DNA from 4 places in the Kaistia defluvii genome. Region 2 is predicted to be linked to each of the others. Evidence: predicted binding sites of a transcription regulator. Region 2 holds the regulator's gene; each other region holds the start of a gene.
The links. Region 2 encodes LexA, which represses DNA repair genes until DNA is damaged. Its sites were predicted from a motif close to TGTTCNNNNTGTGTTCNG; they were not measured.
Positions count from the first base shown of each region.

Region 1: a site for LexA is predicted at 2,872-2,889, ahead of parE (DNA topoisomerase IV subunit B). Genes of this name have one in related genera too.
Region 3: a site for LexA is predicted at 2,023-2,040, ahead of recA (recombinase RecA). Genes of this name have one in related genera too.
Region 4: a site for LexA is predicted at 2,423-2,440, ahead of ABIE08_RS00410 (PA0069 family radical SAM protein). Genes of this name have one in related genera too.

Region 1 is NZ_JBEPSM010000001.1:1,231,176-1,235,513, reverse strand. It holds gene ABIE08_RS05840 (DEAD/DEAH box helicase) at 1-41, opposite strand, end outside; gene ABIE08_RS05835 (hypothetical protein) at 189-632, opposite strand; gene parE (DNA topoisomerase IV subunit B) at 728-2,779, opposite strand; gene ABIE08_RS05825 (tetratricopeptide repeat protein) at 3,331-4,155, shown strand.
Region 2 is NZ_JBEPSM010000001.1:658,421-662,758, reverse strand. It holds gene ABIE08_RS03135 (glycine betaine ABC transporter substrate-binding protein) at 1-860, opposite strand, end outside; gene lexA (transcriptional repressor LexA) at 1,499-2,203, shown strand; gene ABIE08_RS03125 (ComEC/Rec2 family competence protein) at 2,197-4,338, opposite strand, start outside.
Region 3 is NZ_JBEPSM010000001.1:1,814,669-1,819,006, reverse strand. It holds gene ABIE08_RS08645 (SDR family oxidoreductase) at 1-503, shown strand, start outside; gene ABIE08_RS08640 (serine hydrolase domain-containing protein) at 522-1,751, opposite strand; gene recA (recombinase RecA) at 2,090-3,175, shown strand; gene ABIE08_RS08630 (GFA family protein) at 3,266-3,625, shown strand; gene alaS (alanine--tRNA ligase) at 3,768-4,338, shown strand, end outside.
Region 4 is NZ_JBEPSM010000001.1:78,587-82,924, reverse strand. It holds gene ABIE08_RS00430 (tetratricopeptide repeat protein) at 1-222, shown strand, start outside; gene ABIE08_RS00425 (4-(cytidine 5'-diphospho)-2-C-methyl-D-erythritol kinase) at 219-1,133, shown strand; gene moaB (molybdenum cofactor biosynthesis protein B) at 1,202-1,756, shown strand; gene ABIE08_RS00415 (glycosyltransferase) at 1,757-2,350, opposite strand; gene ABIE08_RS00410 (PA0069 family radical SAM protein) at 2,464-3,603, shown strand; gene ABIE08_RS00405 (NYN domain-containing protein) at 3,716-4,338, shown strand, end outside.

The sequences.
Region 1 (4,338 bases), 570 kb from region 2:
GCCAACACTTTCGGGCTCAGTCCGAGCGTAGAGAAGGTCATGTTTTGAAAAGGGGCCCAAAGCCCGATGGGACGGCAAACAGGCGCATCGCCATCGATGAAAGATGCACGCAAATACGAGATTTTGCGTGGTCTTGTCAATTGTTTCGCGAAGAGTGGCTGAATCCTGCCGCTTCTGGCGGCCGGATTTTAGTTGCTGGCCGGTCCGAAACGATAGTTCTCATCGTCGCCGATGAAGAGTTCATAGCTCTCCTTGGCGTCGCCGGCAGCCGGATCGACCAGCTCCAGGAAAACACTGAGACCGTCCGCATCCGTCTCGACGACGAAATCGCCGATGTTGCGCTTGAGGTCGACCATCTCCTTGATGTCGACATTGCGGGACACCGTCATCGCGCCATCGGCGCCGCGCTCGAGCCACTGCACGAAGAGGCGCGCCGTCGGTCCCGCGCCGCTGCGGTCGATGACGATGCGATAGGTGCCCTTGTGGCCGTCCTTATCCCAGGCGCCGACGGTGCGGACGTCCTGGATCGAGGGCGGCAGGGCGGCGATGCCGTCCGTGACCGGATCGGCGCGGAGAGGGGCGGCGGCGGCCGCGGTAAGGATGCAGGCGGCGAGAAGCGTGCGAACGATCATCGGTGAACCTCCGTGGAGCGCGGCGCCGCTAGGGGCGAAGCCGCGTGGCGTCGACCGCTTCCATGGGCCGACTGGAATTCTGGGCGGTCGTCCGCTCAGATATCGAGTTCCTTCACGAACACGGCCCGCTCCTGGATGAAGCGGAAGCGTTCTTCCGGCCGGTTGCCCATCAATTGCTCGACGACATCCTGGGTAACGGAAATGTCGCCGTCCGTGATGCCGACCCGAAGCAGGGTGCGCTTCGAGGGCTCCATGGTCGTCTCCTTGAGCTGGCCCGGCAGCATTTCGCCAAGGCCCTTGAACCGGCCGATTTCGACTTTGCCCTTGCCCTTGAACTCGGTGCCGAGCAGCTCTTCCTTGTGCTTGTCGTCGCGCGCATAGAGCGTCTTGCCGCCCTGGCTGATGCGGTAGAGCGGCGGCACGGCGAGGTAGAGATGGCCCTTGTCGATCATCTCCGGCATCTCGCGATAGAAGAAGGTGATCAACAGCGAGGCGATATGGGCGCCGTCGACATCGGCGTCGGTCATGATGATGACCTTGTCGTAGCGAAGGTCGTCGTCGCGATAATGGTTGCGTGCGCCGACGCCCAGCGCCTGCATCAGGTCGGTGAGCTGCTGGTTCTGCGCCAGCTTCTCGCGACCGGCATTGGCGACGTTGAGGATCTTGCCGCGCAGCGGCAGGACCGCCTGGCTGGCGCGGTTGCGCGCCTGCTTGGCGGAGCCGCCTGCCGAGTCGCCCTCGACGATGAAGATCTCGCTGCCCTGGGCGGCCGTCTGGCTGCAATCGGCCAGCTTGCCCGGCAGGCGGAGCTTGCGCACTGCCGACTTGCGATTGACTTCCTTTTCCTGGCGGCGGCGCAGGCGCTCCTCCGCGCGCTCGATCACCCAGTCGAGCAGGCGCGAGGCTTCCTGCGGGGCTGCGGTCAGCCAATGGTCGAACGGGTCGCCGATCGCCTTCTCGACGATGCGGGTCGCCTCGGCGGTCGAAAGCTTGTCCTTGGTCTGGCCGACGAATTCCGGCTCGCGCACGAAGACCGACAGCATCGCCGCGCAGGACGTCATCACGTCCTCGGCGGTGATGGCGGAGGCGCGCTTGTTGCCGGAAAGTTCGGCATAGGATTTGAGGCCGCGGAGCAGGGCCATGCGCAGGCCCTGTTCATGCGTGCCGCCCTCGGCCGTCGGAATGGTGTTGCAGTAGGAGCGGACGAAGCCATCGCCCGGATACCAGGCGATCGCCCATTCCGCCGCGCCATGGCCGCTGGCCTTGTCGGTGCGGCCGGCGAAAATCTGGCTGGTGACCATCTTCTCGTTGCCGAGCTCGGCGGCGAGGAAGTCCTTGAGGCCCGCCGGGAAATGGAACACGGCGGTCGTGGGCGTCGCGGCGTCGGGCTTGATCAGCTCCGGCGCGCAGGTCCAGCGGATCTCGACGCCGCCGAAAAGGTAGGCCTTGGACCGCGTCATGGCGAACAGGCGCTCGGGACGGAAATGCGCGCCGACGCCGAAGATCTGTTCGTCCGGCTTGAAGCGGGTCTTGGTGCCGCGACGGTTGTGAACCTCGCCGACCGCCTCGAGCTTCGAGGTCGCGTGGCCGCGCGAGAAGGTCTGGCGATACAGGCGCTTGCCGCGCGCGACCTCGACCTCGAGGATTTCCGAGAGCGCGTTCACGACGGAGATGCCGACGCCATGCAGACCGCCGGAGGTCTCGTAGACCTTCGAATCGAACTTTCCGCCCGAATGCAGCGTCGTCATGATGACTTCGAGCGCGGACTTGTCCTTGAACTTCGGATGCGGGTCGACCGGAATGCCGCGGCCATTGTCGGTGACGGTGACGCTACCATCGGCGGAGAGCTCGACATCGATGAAGGTCGCATGGCCGGCGACGGCCTCGTCCATCGAGTTGTCGATCACCTCGGCGAAGAGATGGTGCAGGGCCTTTTCGTCGGTGCCGCCAATATACATGCCGGGCCGGCGCCGCACCGGCTCCAACCCTTCGAGGACTTCGATGTCGGCGGCCGAATAGCTCGCCTCCGCGCTCGGCGTCGGCGATGCCGACCGCCGCGGGGCGGCGGGTGCCTCGCGCAGGGCGGTTTCGGGCTTGATCACGCGTGCGGTCGCACCGGATCCGAAAAGGTCGTCGGTCTCTGCCATGGTCATCCGTAACTGTGTGGCCGTTGCAATGGCTTGGTCGAGGCGGCGAATCAAGACGGAATTTTGCCACGCCCGGCGGTAGGACGCGAGTGTGTTCCTTGTTTGTTCGATTCAGCGCCCTTTGTGCCCCAGCGTCGGCGCGGCGAGCATCCCGACACCCGTTTAGCGAGTCCGGTGGCCGGGTCACGATTCCATGTTGCGGGCGAGCAACAGTGCATTCGCAACTCGCCGCGTGTAGGTGCTGGCCGCCCCAATTGCCGCCTTTCAGCCATAAAGTGGAACGACCGTCCTCCTCATCCGGGGGCGGATAGGACAAACCTTGCGTATTGTCGGTACAAATTCTCATTGGTCTTCAGGGGTACACGTAGCTGTGATGGCGCGAACAGTAGAACGCAGCTGCAACGGCCTCGGAATCGCCCGAAACCAGTCCCATATTCGGGAAAATCCAACTCGCCGCGTCTTCGCGGCACAAATCGGGAACTTCGCTCCGGCGACCCTGGCGGCCATTGGGTCGGCGGCGGGCGCGAGCGTCAGGAATGGTGTGGCGTGCAATGCGAATTTGTAACGCGTTCGGCGGCGTCGCCCTCTTCGGGATCAGTGTGCTTGCCGGTCTTGGCGCGTGGTCGGGACAGGCATGGGCGCTGGATGCTCGGACCCTGGACCGCAATGCGACTCCGGTCGAGGCGTTCCGCTTCGGTTTCAACGCCTACAAGCAGGGCGACAAGACCACCGCGGTCGAAGCGCTGACCTTCGCAGCCGACAAGGGCCATGCGGTCGCCCAGTGGAAGCTGGGTCGCATGTATGCCGAGGGCGATGGCCTCACCAAGGACGACATGAAGGCGTTCGAGCTGTTCAGCGAGATCGCCGACGCCCATGCCGACGACAACCCGGATGCGCCTTCCGCGCGCTTCGTTTCCAATGCCTTTGTCGCGCTCGGCTCCTATTATCGCGACGGCATCCCCAACAGCACCGTGCAGCCCGATTTCAGCCGCGCCCGCCAGATGTTCTCCTATGCGGCATCCTATTTTGGCGACTCGGACGCGCAGCTCAATCTGGCGCGGATGTATTACGAGGGCGAGGGCGGCGAGCGCGATCCGCGCCAGGCCGCTCGCTGGGCCAAGCTGGCGGCCGACAAGGGCAATGTCGGCGCCCAGGCGCTGCTCGGTCACATGCTGTTCGAAGGCGATGGCGTGAAGCGCCAGCCGGTCGTCGGGTTGATGTTCCTGACCATCGCGCGGGATCGCTCCGGTCCCAGCGATCCCTGGATCCTGAAGCTGCAGGAACAGGCCTTCTCGGTGGCGACCGAGACGGAGCGCCGTACGGCCCTTGCGATGGCCGACGATTGGATCGGCAAAAATCCGCAAACGGTCCAGTAGCGGGCCTCCGCGCTGACATTCGCGCAACACACGCTATCTCCCTGATCGCCCCGGCAAGCTTGCCGGGGATGAAGACGCCGGATTGCTTGCGAGATGACCGCGAATGCGGTCAGGATTGCCTCCTGCAATCGTCTGTCGACCGGTTCGTCCCCAGGACGGGCCATCTGGACGGCGGGGAGGGAG
Region 2 (4,338 bases):
TTCGGCGCATCGCTCTCGATCCACTTCGCCGCGCCGACAACGGCCGGCGAGGACGGATAGGCGGTCACGCCCGGCTTGTCGGTGCAATCGCGGCTGGTGTTGCAGGCATAGACGTCCGGCTTGGTCGGACCCAGATCCAGCTGCACGGCGTCATACTTGCCGAGGATGGCCGTCGGTCCCCAATAGTAGAACAGGATCGGCTCTTCGCGGGTGAAGGCGCGGGCGATCGAGGCGTCCAGCGCGCCGCCGGAGCCGGGCGAGAACAGGTTCCAGCCCTTGTCCTTCATGCCGAGCGCCTCGAACAGAGCGCCGGTGGAAATTTCGCAGGCCCAGCCCGGCGGACAGGAATAGAGCCGCCCCTTGCTGCTGTCCTCGGGATCCTGGAACAGCTCGGGATGGCCGATCACGTCCTGGACGGTCTTGATGTCGGGATTCGCCTTCTGGACATAGCGCGGGATGAACCAGCCCTCGACGGTGCCGTCGGTGATGGCGTTGGTCAGCTCGACGACCTTGCCGTCGGCCAGGCCCTTCGCCCAGGGCTCCTGGATCGTGCTGGTCCAGAGTTCGGGCGCCACCGCCGGGCTGCCGCGCGTCAACATCGAGGACGATGTCGGAACGGTGTCGCCGGTGACGATCTCGACGTTGCAGCCGAAACCCTTCTCGAGAATGATGGCATGGATATGCGCCAAGGCGGCCGCGGAGGGCCAGGTCATCTCGGCGATATCGATAGTTCGGTCGGTGCCGCAGCTGGCGGCGTCAGTGGCTTGCGGATCGGATCCCTGGGCAAGCGCGGAATGGCTCGTGGCGGACAAAAACGCAACGGCGATCGCGGCGGCAATGCCACCGGATTTGAATATCATCGGATAGAACCTCGTGTCAGTTGATGATCGAGACCATAGGGACACAGTGCAATTGTGTCAAATCCGACAATACATTGCCATAAATTGGCGACGAGATCGCCTTATTCTTGATCGATCATCCTTTGTCATGCTCTTGGCTTTCTCTGCCAAGAAAATATCACCTGTCCGAACATAGCGCCGCCGCGCCGGATACGATCGCCAAGAAAAAATAAATTTCGCACTGCTGTGCGAGATCTCGGTGCCCGCCGCAAAATCACCGGCTGCCGCCGGTTCAGGCGGGATCCCTTCGTGACAACCTTCCTCTACGGTACCCGGAATCTGGAGACTTGCGCCGAAACGCTGCCGGCGCGAGAAGGCGTTTCGCACCGAGCGAAGACGGCGCACGCTTGTCCGCGTTCACCCTTTGCCGATCTGGCTGCCGACCCGCAGCCTCTGACGCGCCGGACGTCGCCCGTTCGCGCCGGCGCACGCGGCCCGCCCGGGAGCCCAACCCAGCGCCGGTCTTGCGGAACGCATCGGGAACAGCTATTCTGTTCGCGTTTTGTACCTAAATGATTCCCGTGTCCGCCATCCCGCCCGGCTCCGTCGTCCGGGGTACGGCGACACTCCCTTGGCAATGCCCGCAGCGCGAGATCAACATGCTCACCCGGAAGCAGTATGAACTCCTCATGTTCATCCAGGAGCGGCTCAAGGAAGCGGGCGTTCCCCCCTCTTTCGACGAGATGAAGGATGCGCTGGATCTCCGCTCCAAATCGGGCATCCACCGGCTGATCAAGGCGCTCGAGGAACGCGGCTTCATCCGCCGCCTGCCCAACCGGGCCCGCGCGCTGGAAGTGGTCCGCCTGCCGGAGACGATGACGCCGGCCATGGCGCGTCCGAAGAAGCAGGCCTTCTCGCCCAGCGTGATCGAAGGCAGCCTCGGCAAGGTCCGCCCGGTCGACGACATGCACGACGTCGCCGAGCCGGTGATCATCCCCGTCATGGGCCGTATCGCCGCCGGCGTGCCGATCTCGGCCATCCAGACCCAGAGCCATTCCATCACCGTGCCGCCGGAAATGCTGCGCGGCGGCGAGCATTTCGCGCTCGAAGTACGCGGCGATTCGATGATCGAGGCCGGCATCCTCGACGGCGACACGGTGCTGATCCGCAAGAGCGACAATGCGGAATCCGGCGACATCGTCGTGGCGCTGGTCGACGAGGAAGAGGCGACGCTGAAGCGGCTGCGGCGCAAGGGCGCCTCGATCGCGCTCGAAGCGGCGAACCCCGCCTATGAGACGCGGATCTTCGGGCCGGATCGCGTCCGCATTCAGGGCAAGTTGGTCGGGCTGCTGCGGACCTACTGATCGGCCGGGTCGTCCTCATAGGGCGGCATCCAGGGCCTTCGCACCGGCGCATAGGCGGTGCGAATCTCGAAGCGCCGGCCGAGCCATGGATCGGGCGGCGCAGTCTGTGACTCAGCTGTGGCCGAGGGCTCCGGCGGCAGCACGTCCTCGTCTTCGGCATTGCGCTCGACGAGATTGTAGCGCGATGGCTCCATGGGGAGGCCGGCATCAGGGATAACCGTCACCTGCCGCGCTGCGGCCGGCTCCGGCCCTGCGCTTGCCGCCGCTTTGACCGCCTGCTCGACAGCACTCTCTGATGAAGTACCCGCTCGGCGCGGCTCCATAGAGGAACTGGCCTCGGCGACAGCCGTCTTCGGTTGCGCCTCAGTTGACTTCGGTCCCGCCCTTTCGGATGCCAGCCCCTCGGCACTCCCCTCTGATGATGCCACCGTCCCGCGCGGCCACATGGCCAGCGAGCCCGAGCGCTCCAGCGTGCCGCGATCGATCACGGCAGTATGGCGAAGGCAGGTTTCGGGCGCCGCCAGCGGCGTCACCACCAGCATGGCGCGGCGGCAATCCTCCTCGAACGCCGCGCGGTCGAGCGCCAGCGCCACCCAGCTCCCATCCGGCATTCGGCCGACGCAGCCGGCTGCGTCGCAGCCGCCCGCCTGCAACGCCGCCTTCGCGTCCCGCTCGTCGCCATCGGATCGAAGCCAGATATCGCTGACGAACCGGTCCGGCTTGCGCGCGACAATGCGATAGAGGCCGTCCCCGCCCCGGATCGCCATCTGCCTGCCATCCGCGCTGACCAGTAGGTCCGGTCGCGCTGGGAACAGGGCGAGTGCAATTCCCGCCAGCATCGGCACGACGCCGAGCAGCCGCCAGCGCTCGCGCCAGAGCGCCAGCCAGACGAAACCACCGACGAACAGCAGCAGGGCCGCGACGCCCGGCATCGCCGCGCCGCCGGATTGGCCCGACCATCGGGCGACCGTCGCCGACACGCCGAGCATGCCGTCAATGCCCCAGTGCACGACCGCGAAGGGCAGCGCCTCCAATCCGAACGGCATGGCGAGCACCGAAAGCAGCGCGAAGGGCATGATGAGGAAGTCGGTGAGCGGCATCGCCGCGACATTGGCCAGGATCGACAGCGGCGCCATGCGCTGGAAATGATAGAGCGCGAAGGGCGTCGTGCCGAGGCCGCCAAGCAGCGAGGTCAGCGCCATGCCGGCGACGAACAGGAAGGCGCGCCTCGGCAAGGCGGCCGCGCCGCTGCGGGCGCCGAGACGCGGCACGGGGTTGTTGCGCCGGCGGTCCGCCAGCATCTCGAAGCCGGCAACGAGGGCGATCGTTGCGGCAAACGACATCTGGAAGCTGGCCGAGAGGATGCTTTCCGGCGTGATCGCCAGGACGACCAGCCCCGCCAGCGCGACATTGCGCATCGAGATCGCCCGCCGGTCGAGCAGGATGGCGAGGAAGGCGATCGAGGTCATGATGAAGGAGCGTTGCGCGGCGACGTCGAGGCCGGAGATCAGCAGGTAGAAGCCGCTGACCAGCAGCGCCGCGATCGCCGCCCACTTCTTGATCGGCCGACGCAGCGCCAGCGACGGGATCAGCGCCAGCCCGGCCCGCACGCTCCAGAACACCACCCCGGTCACCAGCACCATGTGCAGGCCGGAGACGGAAAGCACATGCGCGAGGCCGGAGAGGCGCAGATCGTCCTCCGTCGTCTCGGAGAGCCCGCCGGCATCGCCGATGATCAGCGCCGAGGCGATATAGCGGCTCTCGCCATCGAGATTGGCGACGATGCGGGCGCGGATCGCTTCGCGGACCGCCTCCAGCGACTGGCGCAGGCGGATCGACAGCGGCGCGCGGCCGAGTTCGGCCGACTGCGCCGCGCCATAGCCGAAGCCGGTGGCGCCGATGCCGCGATAATAGGAATCGCGCGCGAAATCATATCCGCCCGGCAGCACCGGCCCGGATGCCGGCCGCAAGCGCGCCAGCACCTGGATGCCGTCGCCGACCGCCGGGGCCGACTTCCCCCGCACCGTCACGGTGACACGCTGCGGGATGACCGTCACGCGCCTGGCGTCGATGCCGGCCACCCGGATGGTCAGGCGATAGCCGCCCCGCCGCGCCTTGCGCTCCTCGACCCAGCC
Region 3 (4,338 bases), 1.2 Mb from region 2:
TGGTCGAGCGCGCCCGGGCGGAGACGGGCCGGATCGACGCCATCGTCGCCAATAGCGGCCATGCCGCCAAGAAGAAGCTGCTCGATCTCGACGACGACGACTGGCGCGCCGCGCAGGACATGTTCCTGATGCCGACCGTCCGGCTGTTGCGGGCGGCGCGCGCCGATCTGGAAGCCTCGAAGGGCGCTTTCGTCGCCATGTCGAGCTTTGCCGCCGCCCGGCCGGATGGCGATTTCGCCTCGTCCTCGGTACTGCGCGCCGGGCTTTCCGCCTATGTCGCAGTGGCGGCGCGCACGCTCGCCAAGGATGGCATCACCATCAACGCGGTCGCGCCCGGCTTCATCGATTCGCTGCCCAGCACGGCCGAGCGGATCGCCCGCATCCCGGCCGGCCGCTATGGCGAAGTCGCCGAGCTTGCCAGCGCCGTCGCCTATCTCGTCTCGCCGCTGGCGCGCTATGTCACCGGCCAGACGATCACCGTCGATGGCGGCCTGACGTCCTGATCCCCTGCGCGGGCGGGGCTACTTGTCCTTCAGGTAGTCCGCCACGGCGGCATAGGCCGGCAGGCTGGTCGGGTCGTTGGCCGCGTTGCTGGTGACCGGGTTCGAGGCGAAGCGGGCAATCACCATCTGCGCGGCCGGATCGATATAAATCGCCTGGCCGTGCACGCCGCGCGCCATGAAGGCGCCGTTCGGATTGTTGGTGATCCACCACATGCCGGTATAGCTCCAGCCCTTGAGCAGCGGGTAGTCGGCCTTGGCGAACTTGGCCGGGTCGCCGCCGGCGCGGATATGGGCGATCGCGGCCTCCGGGATCAGGCGTTCGCCGTTCAGCATCCCGCCACCCAGCATCAGCTGGCCGATCCGCGCGAGGTCGCGCAGGCCGGCATTGAACCCGCCGCCGGCAAACGGCGTGCCGATCGAATCGACCGTGTAATAGGCGTCCAGCTCGGCGCCCATCCGGCTCCAGATCCGCTCCGACAGCAGCGTGGCCACCGACTTGCCGGTGACGCGGACGATGATCCAGCCAAGCGCATCGGAATTGATCGTCTTGTAGCCGAAGGCGGCGCCATGCTCGCCTTCCTTGCGCACCGTCTTCAGGTAATCGAAATAGCTGCGCGGGCCCTTGTAGTCGGCGGGCTTTGGCAACGGACTGCCGGCGGCCGAATAGATCCAGACATCGGCGTTTGGATCCGAATAGTCCTCGCTGTAGTGAAGCCCGGTGGTCATATCGAGCACCTGGCGCACGGTCGCGTCGCCGAAGGCGCTGCCGGCGAGTTCCGGCACTAGCGTCGCCACCTTCGCCTTGTCGTCGATCGTCCCCTCGGCGACGAGTATTTCGCCCAGCAGGCCGGTCAGCGACTTGGTCACCGACATCGCCGCATGCTGCCCGGTCTCGTCCAGGCAGCCGGCATAGCGCTCATAGATTAGCACGCCCTTGTGCAGGATGACGAGGCCATCGGTATAGTTGACGTCGAACGCGTCGCCGAACGTCATCGGCTTGGTGCTTCCAAGCGGCATGAAGCTCAGGCCCTCGATCGAATCGTCGATCTTCCGTTCGAAGAAGCGCAGCGGCCCGAGGCCGCGCCCGACGCCGATCGTCGGCATCAGCTGGCGGAAATGGCAGACCGTCCAGCGCAGCTTTGGGAAGGTGAAATAGTCGCCGTCGCTGAAGCGGATGATCTTGTCGGCCGGCGGCGGCGCGCCGACCATCCAGCCAAGCGTTGCGGGATCCGATTGCTGCGCTGTCATCGGGGTCGCCTCCTCGGCGCGGGCAGGGGGTGGCAGTGTCATCGCGCAGCCCAGGCTCAGGGCGACAAGGGCGGCCAGGCGGCGGGGCAGGGCGCGGAGAGGCGGCGGAGCTGGGATCGGGGCAGGCGGGAGCGACATCATGCGGTCTCCTCGGGTCCGGCTTGCGGCTCGCAGCGGTGGCGTCCGCACCTTCCTTGCTGCCACTCTAGCCCGCCCTGCGGCGTCGTGGCTCAAAAAGAGAACAAGGGTCGCCGTATTCCCGCTTGATGACGAGAACAAAACGTGTACATTGTCCCTGTTTGCTCACGTCCGAGCGGTGTGGAATAAGGAGCGCCGGAATGTCTCAATCTTCTCTCCGTCTCGTCGAAGGGGCCACAATGGACAAGTCGAAGGCGCTGGATGCAGCGCTCTCCCAGATCGAACGGGCCTTTGGCAAGGGCTCGATCATGCGCCTCGGCCAGAACAAGGCCGTCGAGATCGGAACCGTTTCCACCGGCTCGATCGGGCTCGATATCGCGCTCGGCATTGGCGGCCTGCCGCGCGGCCGAATCGTCGAGGTGTACGGTCCGGAATCCTCGGGCAAGACCACGCTGGCGCTGCAGACCATCGCCGAAGCGCAGAAGAATGGCGGCATCTGCGCCTTCGTCGACGCGGAACACGCGCTCGATCCGATCTACGCCCGCAAGCTAGGCGTCAATCTCGATGATCTGCTGATCTCGCAGCCCGATACGGGCGAGCAGGCCCTGGAGATCACCGACACGCTGGTGCGCTCCGGCGCCGTCGACGTGCTCGTGGTCGATTCGGTTGCAGCGCTGACGCCGCGCGCCGAAATCGAAGGCGAGATGGGCGACAGCCTGCCGGGCCTGCAGGCCCGCCTGATGAGCCAGGCGCTGCGCAAGCTCACCGCTTCGATCTCGAAGTCGAACACCATGGTGATCTTCATCAACCAGATCCGCATGAAGATCGGCGTGATGTTCGGCAATCCCGAGACCACGACCGGCGGCAATGCGCTGAAGTTCTACGCGTCCGTCCGCCTCGACATCCGCCGCATCGGCGCGATCAAGGAGCGCGACGACGTCGTCGGCAACCAGACCCGCGTCAAGGTGGTCAAGAACAAGCTGGCGCCGCCCTTCAAGCAGGTCGAATTCGACATCATGTATGGCGAAGGCATCTCCAAGATGGGCGAACTGGTTGATCTCGGCGTCAAGGCCGGCATCGTCGAGAAGTCGGGCGCCTGGTTCTCCTATGACAGCCAGCGACTCGGCCAGGGCCGCGAGAACGCCAAGAGCTTCCTGCGCGACAACCCGAAGGCAGCCGCCGCGATCGAGCTGGCGATCCGCCAGAATGCGGGCCTTATTGCCGAGCAGCTGACCAAGGGCGAGCCCGAGTCGGATGACGGCGAGGACGACGCGCTCGAGGCGTGATCGTCCCGGCCGGGCACATCGGATGGCGGCGGTCGCCGCCATCCGCGCTTTGGACATGCTGGCTAGAAGTCGTGCCGGGGAGGAATGGGGATGACCGAGCTGGAGACGCGGAGCGGCGGCTGTCATTGCGGGCGCGTGCGCTTCACGGCGCGCGGCGCCTTCGACGCGGCGATCTCGTGCAATTGCTCGATCTGCGGCAAGCGCGGCCATTGGCTCGCCTTCGTGCCCGCCGGCGATTTCGAGCTGGAGCAGGGCGCCGATTCCCTTTCCGACTACCAGTTCAACCATCGGCGCATCCACCATCTCTTCTGCGCGACCTGCGGCGTCGGCTCCTTCGGCCGCGGCACCGCGCCGGACGGTTCGGCGATGGTGGCGGTCAATGTGCGCTGCCTGGACGACGTCGATCTCACGGCGGTGACGGTCACGGCCTATGACGGTCGCAGCGCCTGAACGGCGCCGCCGCGCGCGGCGTTAAGGACGGCTTACGCGTTTTCTGGACAGTCCGTCGACCGGTCGCTACAAACGCCCGCACAATTCCTTCGGCGGGGTACGCTCTTGCGCGCCCCCCTCTGTAGCAGGCGGGTCAGTTTCCATGAGCAGCGTCAACGACATCCGGTCGGCGTATCTCGGCTTCTATCAGAAGAACGGTCACGAGATCGTCGCGTCGAGCCCGCTCGTGCCGCGCAACGATCCGACGCTGATGTTCACCAATGCCGGCATGGTCCAGTTCAAGGACTATTTCACCGGCCGGTCGGCAGCGCCCTATCCGCGCGCCACGACCTCGCAGAAATGCGTCCGCGCCGGCGGCAAGCACAATGATCTCGACAATGTCGGCTACACCGCCCGGCATCACACCTTCTTCGAGATGCTCGGCAATTTCTCGTTCGGCGACTATTTCAAGGAACGCGCGATCGAGCTGGCCTGGACGCTGGTCACCAAGGAATTCGGCCTGGCGCGCGAGAAGCTGCTCGTCACCGTCTATCACGACGACGAGGAAGCCTTCGGCCTCTGGAAGAAGATTGCCGGCCTGTCGGAAGACCGGATCATCCGCATCGCGACGTCGGACAATTTCTGGCAGATGGGCGATACCGGCCCGTGCGGTCCCTGCTCGGAGATCTTCTTCGACCATGGCGACCACATCCCCGGCGGCCCGCCCGGCAGCC
Region 4 (4,338 bases), 580 kb from region 2:
GCAGATTCCGCTACCGACAAGACAGCTTCGCCGCATGCCGAGGGTCCGAGCCGGATCACGATCAGCGCCGGCGACAGCCTGTGGAAGATTGCGCTCAAGGTCTATGGCGACGGCGAGCTCTACAGCCGGCTGATCGACGCCAACCGTGACAAGCTGCCCAACCCGAACGTCATCGTTCCGGGCCTGGTCATCGACATTCCGCAGTTCGACACGGCGCAGTGACCGCAGACGACCGGAGCGGCGCCGAGCCCGGCTCCGCGCTCGGATCGGCCTTCGCTCCGGCGAAGGTCAATCTCGCCTTGCACGTCACCGGCCGGCGCGCCGATGGCTATCATCGCCTGGACAGCCTCGTTGCGTTCGCGGCGATCGGCGACACCATCGAGGCGATCGCCGACCCGGCCGCCACCGAACCTTCCCTCGCCATCCAGGGTCCATTCGCGTCTGGTCTCGCAATCGAGCCGGACAATCTCGTCCTGCGGGCTGCGCGCGTCCATGCCGCGGCCGGCGGCCGTATCGACGGCCTGGCCCTGCGCCTTACCAAGCGGCTGCCCGTCGCATCCGGGATCGGCGGCGGATCGGCCGACGCGGCGGCAACGCTCCGCCTGCTGGGCGCGATATCTCCCCTCCCCGACGCGCGCGCCAGCGAGCTTGCGGCCCTCGCGGCATCGCTTGGCGCCGACGTGCCGATGTGCCTGCTCTCGACGCCGGCGCGCGCCAGCGGCATTGGCGAGATCCTCGAGCCGGTGCCCGGCCTGCCCGCCCTGCCGATGCTGCTGGTGAACCCCGGCATCGCCGTCTCGACGCCGGCCGTCTTCAAGCGGCTCGAACGGGCCAACAATCCGGCGCTTCCGCCTATTCCCTCCGCCTTCGCCGATAGTGCCGCAGTGGCGGAATGGCTTCGCGCGACGCGCAATGACCTCGAGGCCCCGGCCATCGCGGCCCTGCCGCCAATCGCCGATGTGATCGCCAGGGTCGAGGCCGAGCCGGGATGTTTGCTGGCGCGAATGTCAGGGTCCGGCGCCACAGTCTTTGGACTTTTCCCCGATGCCGCCAGCGTGGACCGGGCCGCCGCGCGGATACGCGCCGATCATCCCGCATGGTGGGTCGTCTCGACCCGGACGGCTGCGTCCTAGCCGCCACTATCCTCTCCGCCCGGCGCGGTCTATGTCTGGTCCCGAGACATGCGACCGAGGATCCAGCCATGGCCACGCCCGACGAGAGCCTCCCCTTCATTGCCGTCCGCTTCGCCGTGCTGACCGTCTCGGACACGCGCTCGCTGGAGGACGACAAGTCCGGCAAGATCCTGGCCGACCGCATCCTGGAGGCCGGCCATATCCTGTCCGTGCGCGCGATCGTTCCCGATGACATCGACGAGATCCGGACCATCGTCACCTGCTGGATCGAGGACCCCGAGATCGACGTGATCATTACAACGGGCGGAACCGGCTTCACCGGCCGCGACATCACGCCGGACGCCGTCGAGCCCTTGTTCGAAAAGCGGATGGACGGCTTCTCCGCCGTCTTTCACCGGATCAGCTACGACAAGATCGGCACGTCCACAATCCAGTCGCGCGCCACGGCCGGCGTCGCCAACTCGACCTTCATCTTCGCCATTCCGGGATCGCCCGGCGCCTGCAAGGATGCCTGGGACGGGATTATCCGCGTGCAGTTCGACTATCGCAGCCGGCCCTGCAATTTCGTCGAGATCATGCCCCGCCTGGACGAACACCTGAAGCGCGGCAAGCTGAAGGGCTGATCATGCGACCGCTGCGCGCGACACGGCACGCGACCGCAGGAAGGACAGCCGGGCCCGCCCGATGCGACGGGCTAAATCGCCGTCGACATTGCCGGGCCTGGCCCGATGGCCGCCGACCGTGCGGTAGAGGCTGGCCGAGACCAGAAGCCCTTCCATGCGCGAGGGCGACGCGAACAGGCGCGAGCGAACCGAGGCACGGATTTCCGACAGCCGCGCCCGCCAGCCGAAGCCGGCATTGGCATGACGGAACGAGGCGGCGCGATTGGCCCCTGCCCCCGACATCGCCAGACGATCGATGAAGTCGCGCGCCTCGCGCTGCCAGCCGGGCTCCAGCATCACGTCGGGCGACAGGAACAGCAGCCAGTCGGAACGCGCCTTGGCGGCGCCCGCCGCCAGGTCCGCGCCGCGATCGCCGGTACCGGGGAGGATCTTGCAGCCGGCCGCATCCGCGACCGCCAGCGTGTCGTCCGTCGAGCGCGCATCGACCACGATCACTTCGCGCACCATGCCATCGGCCGCAGCCGGGACCAGTGCCGCCAGCGCATGCGCCAACGCCATTTCATCATTGTGAGTGGAAAGGATCACGCTGATCATCATTTCGATCTTAAACCGAGTTTTTTGCGACTGCGAGACGAATCCACCGAGACGTTGCGTCGCAAGACATAACGTTCTTGTTTTGTTCCCGCTGTGAGCGTATGAATCGTTGCATGTCGCTCGCCCGCTCCCTCCCCCCGCATCTCGACCCGCTGCTCCTGTCGACGGACCAGACCCATGCCGCGTCGATCGATCCTGACCGTCGACGCGGACGGGGCGCCCAGAGCAACAGCTCTGGGCGCTTTGAAAAATTCCAGTCCATCCCCTTCGACGATGGCTGGCAGACCCTGGATGAACTGCCGCCGTTCAAGACGGAAGTGATGCCGGAGAAGGCGAAGACGATCATCACGCGAAACGATTCGCCGGATCTCGCCTTCGACCGGTCGATCAACCCCTATCGCGGCTGCGAGCATGGCTGCTCCTACTGCTTCGCCCGGCCGACGCACGCCTATATGGGCCTGTCGCCGGGGCTCGATTTCGAATCGAAGCTTTTCTACAAGCCGGACGCCGCCAAGCTGCTGGAAAAGGAGCTTTCCGACCCCGGCTACAAGCCGCGCACGATCGCCATCGGGACCAATACTGACCCGTATCAGCCGATCGAGCGGCAGCACCGGATGATGCGTGACATCCTCGAGGTTCTGGACCACTTCAACCATCCCGTCGGCATCGTGACGAAGTCGGCGCTGGTGCTGCGCGACGTCGACATTCTCGGGCGGATGGCGGAGCGCGGCTTGGCCAAGGTGGCGCTGTCGATCACGACGCTCGACCGCCAGCTGGCGCGCACGATGGAGCCGCGCGCCGCCACGCCCGGCCGCCGGCTCGACGCGCTGCGCGGCCTGGCGGATGCCGGCGTCCCCGTCGGCGTCCTGGTCGCCCCGGTCATTCCCGCCCTCAATGATTCGGAGATCGAGCGCATTCTCGACGCCGCCGTCGCCGCCGGGGCGACGGAAGCCGGTTATGTGATCCTGCGCCTGCCGCTCGAGGTGAGCGAGATCTTCAAGGAATGGCTGCTGCGCCACTATCCCGACCGCTTCCGCCATGTCCTCTCGGTCCTGCGCTCGATGCGCGGCGGCAAGGATTACGATTCGGAGTTCGGCAAGCGGCAGAAGGGCGAAGGCCCCTATGCCTGGCAGATCGGCCGCCGCTTCGAGATCGCGGCGCAGCGCCTCGGGCTGAACCGCCGCCACCTGAAGCTTCGCACGGACCTGTTTTCCCCACCTCGCGAGGCCCCGGCGCAGCTCAGCCTGTTCTAGTCACGGCGCTCTCCGACGCCATCTATGGTAACAAGGGCGATCTGGCGCGCGGGTGGCAGGCGCTCGGCGTCTTCGTCCATCGGCCGCCCTCATGCGACGATCGGAGTGAGAATTGGCAGAACAACTTCCCGGGGCGACGCAGAAGCTCGCTCTGCTGATCGATGCCGACAATGTCCGGGCCGACTTCCTTCCGATCATCATTCGCGAAGCCTCGACCATCGGCCGCGTCGTCATCCGCCGCGTCTATGGCCACTTCGCCTCCAGCGCGATGAACCAGTGGCAGCCGCTGCTGCATTCGCATGCGCTTACGCCGGTCCATGTGCCGCCGGCCGCTGTCGGCAAGAACGCGACCGACATGAAGCTCGCTATCGAGGCGATGGACATGCTGCACGAGAAGGGGCTAGACGGCTTCTGCATCGCGTCCAGCGACAGCGATTTCACGACTTTGGCGAGCCGGATCCGCGAGGACGGCCTGGTCGTCTATGGCTTTGGAGAGCAGAAATCGACCAAGCCCTATGTCGCCGCCTGCGACCGCTTTTTCTACTGCGACCTGCTGCTGGCCGAAGAGCGGCAGGAGAAGAATGACGGACCGGCGGCCAAGGCAGCCAAGCAGCCGGCCAAGAGCGCCCCTCGCCTGCCGCGCGACGAGATCTTCGCGGCGATCGAGGACGTGTCCGGCGACGATGGCTGGGCGCATCTCGGCCCGGTCGGCCAGATCCTGTTCAAGCGCATGCC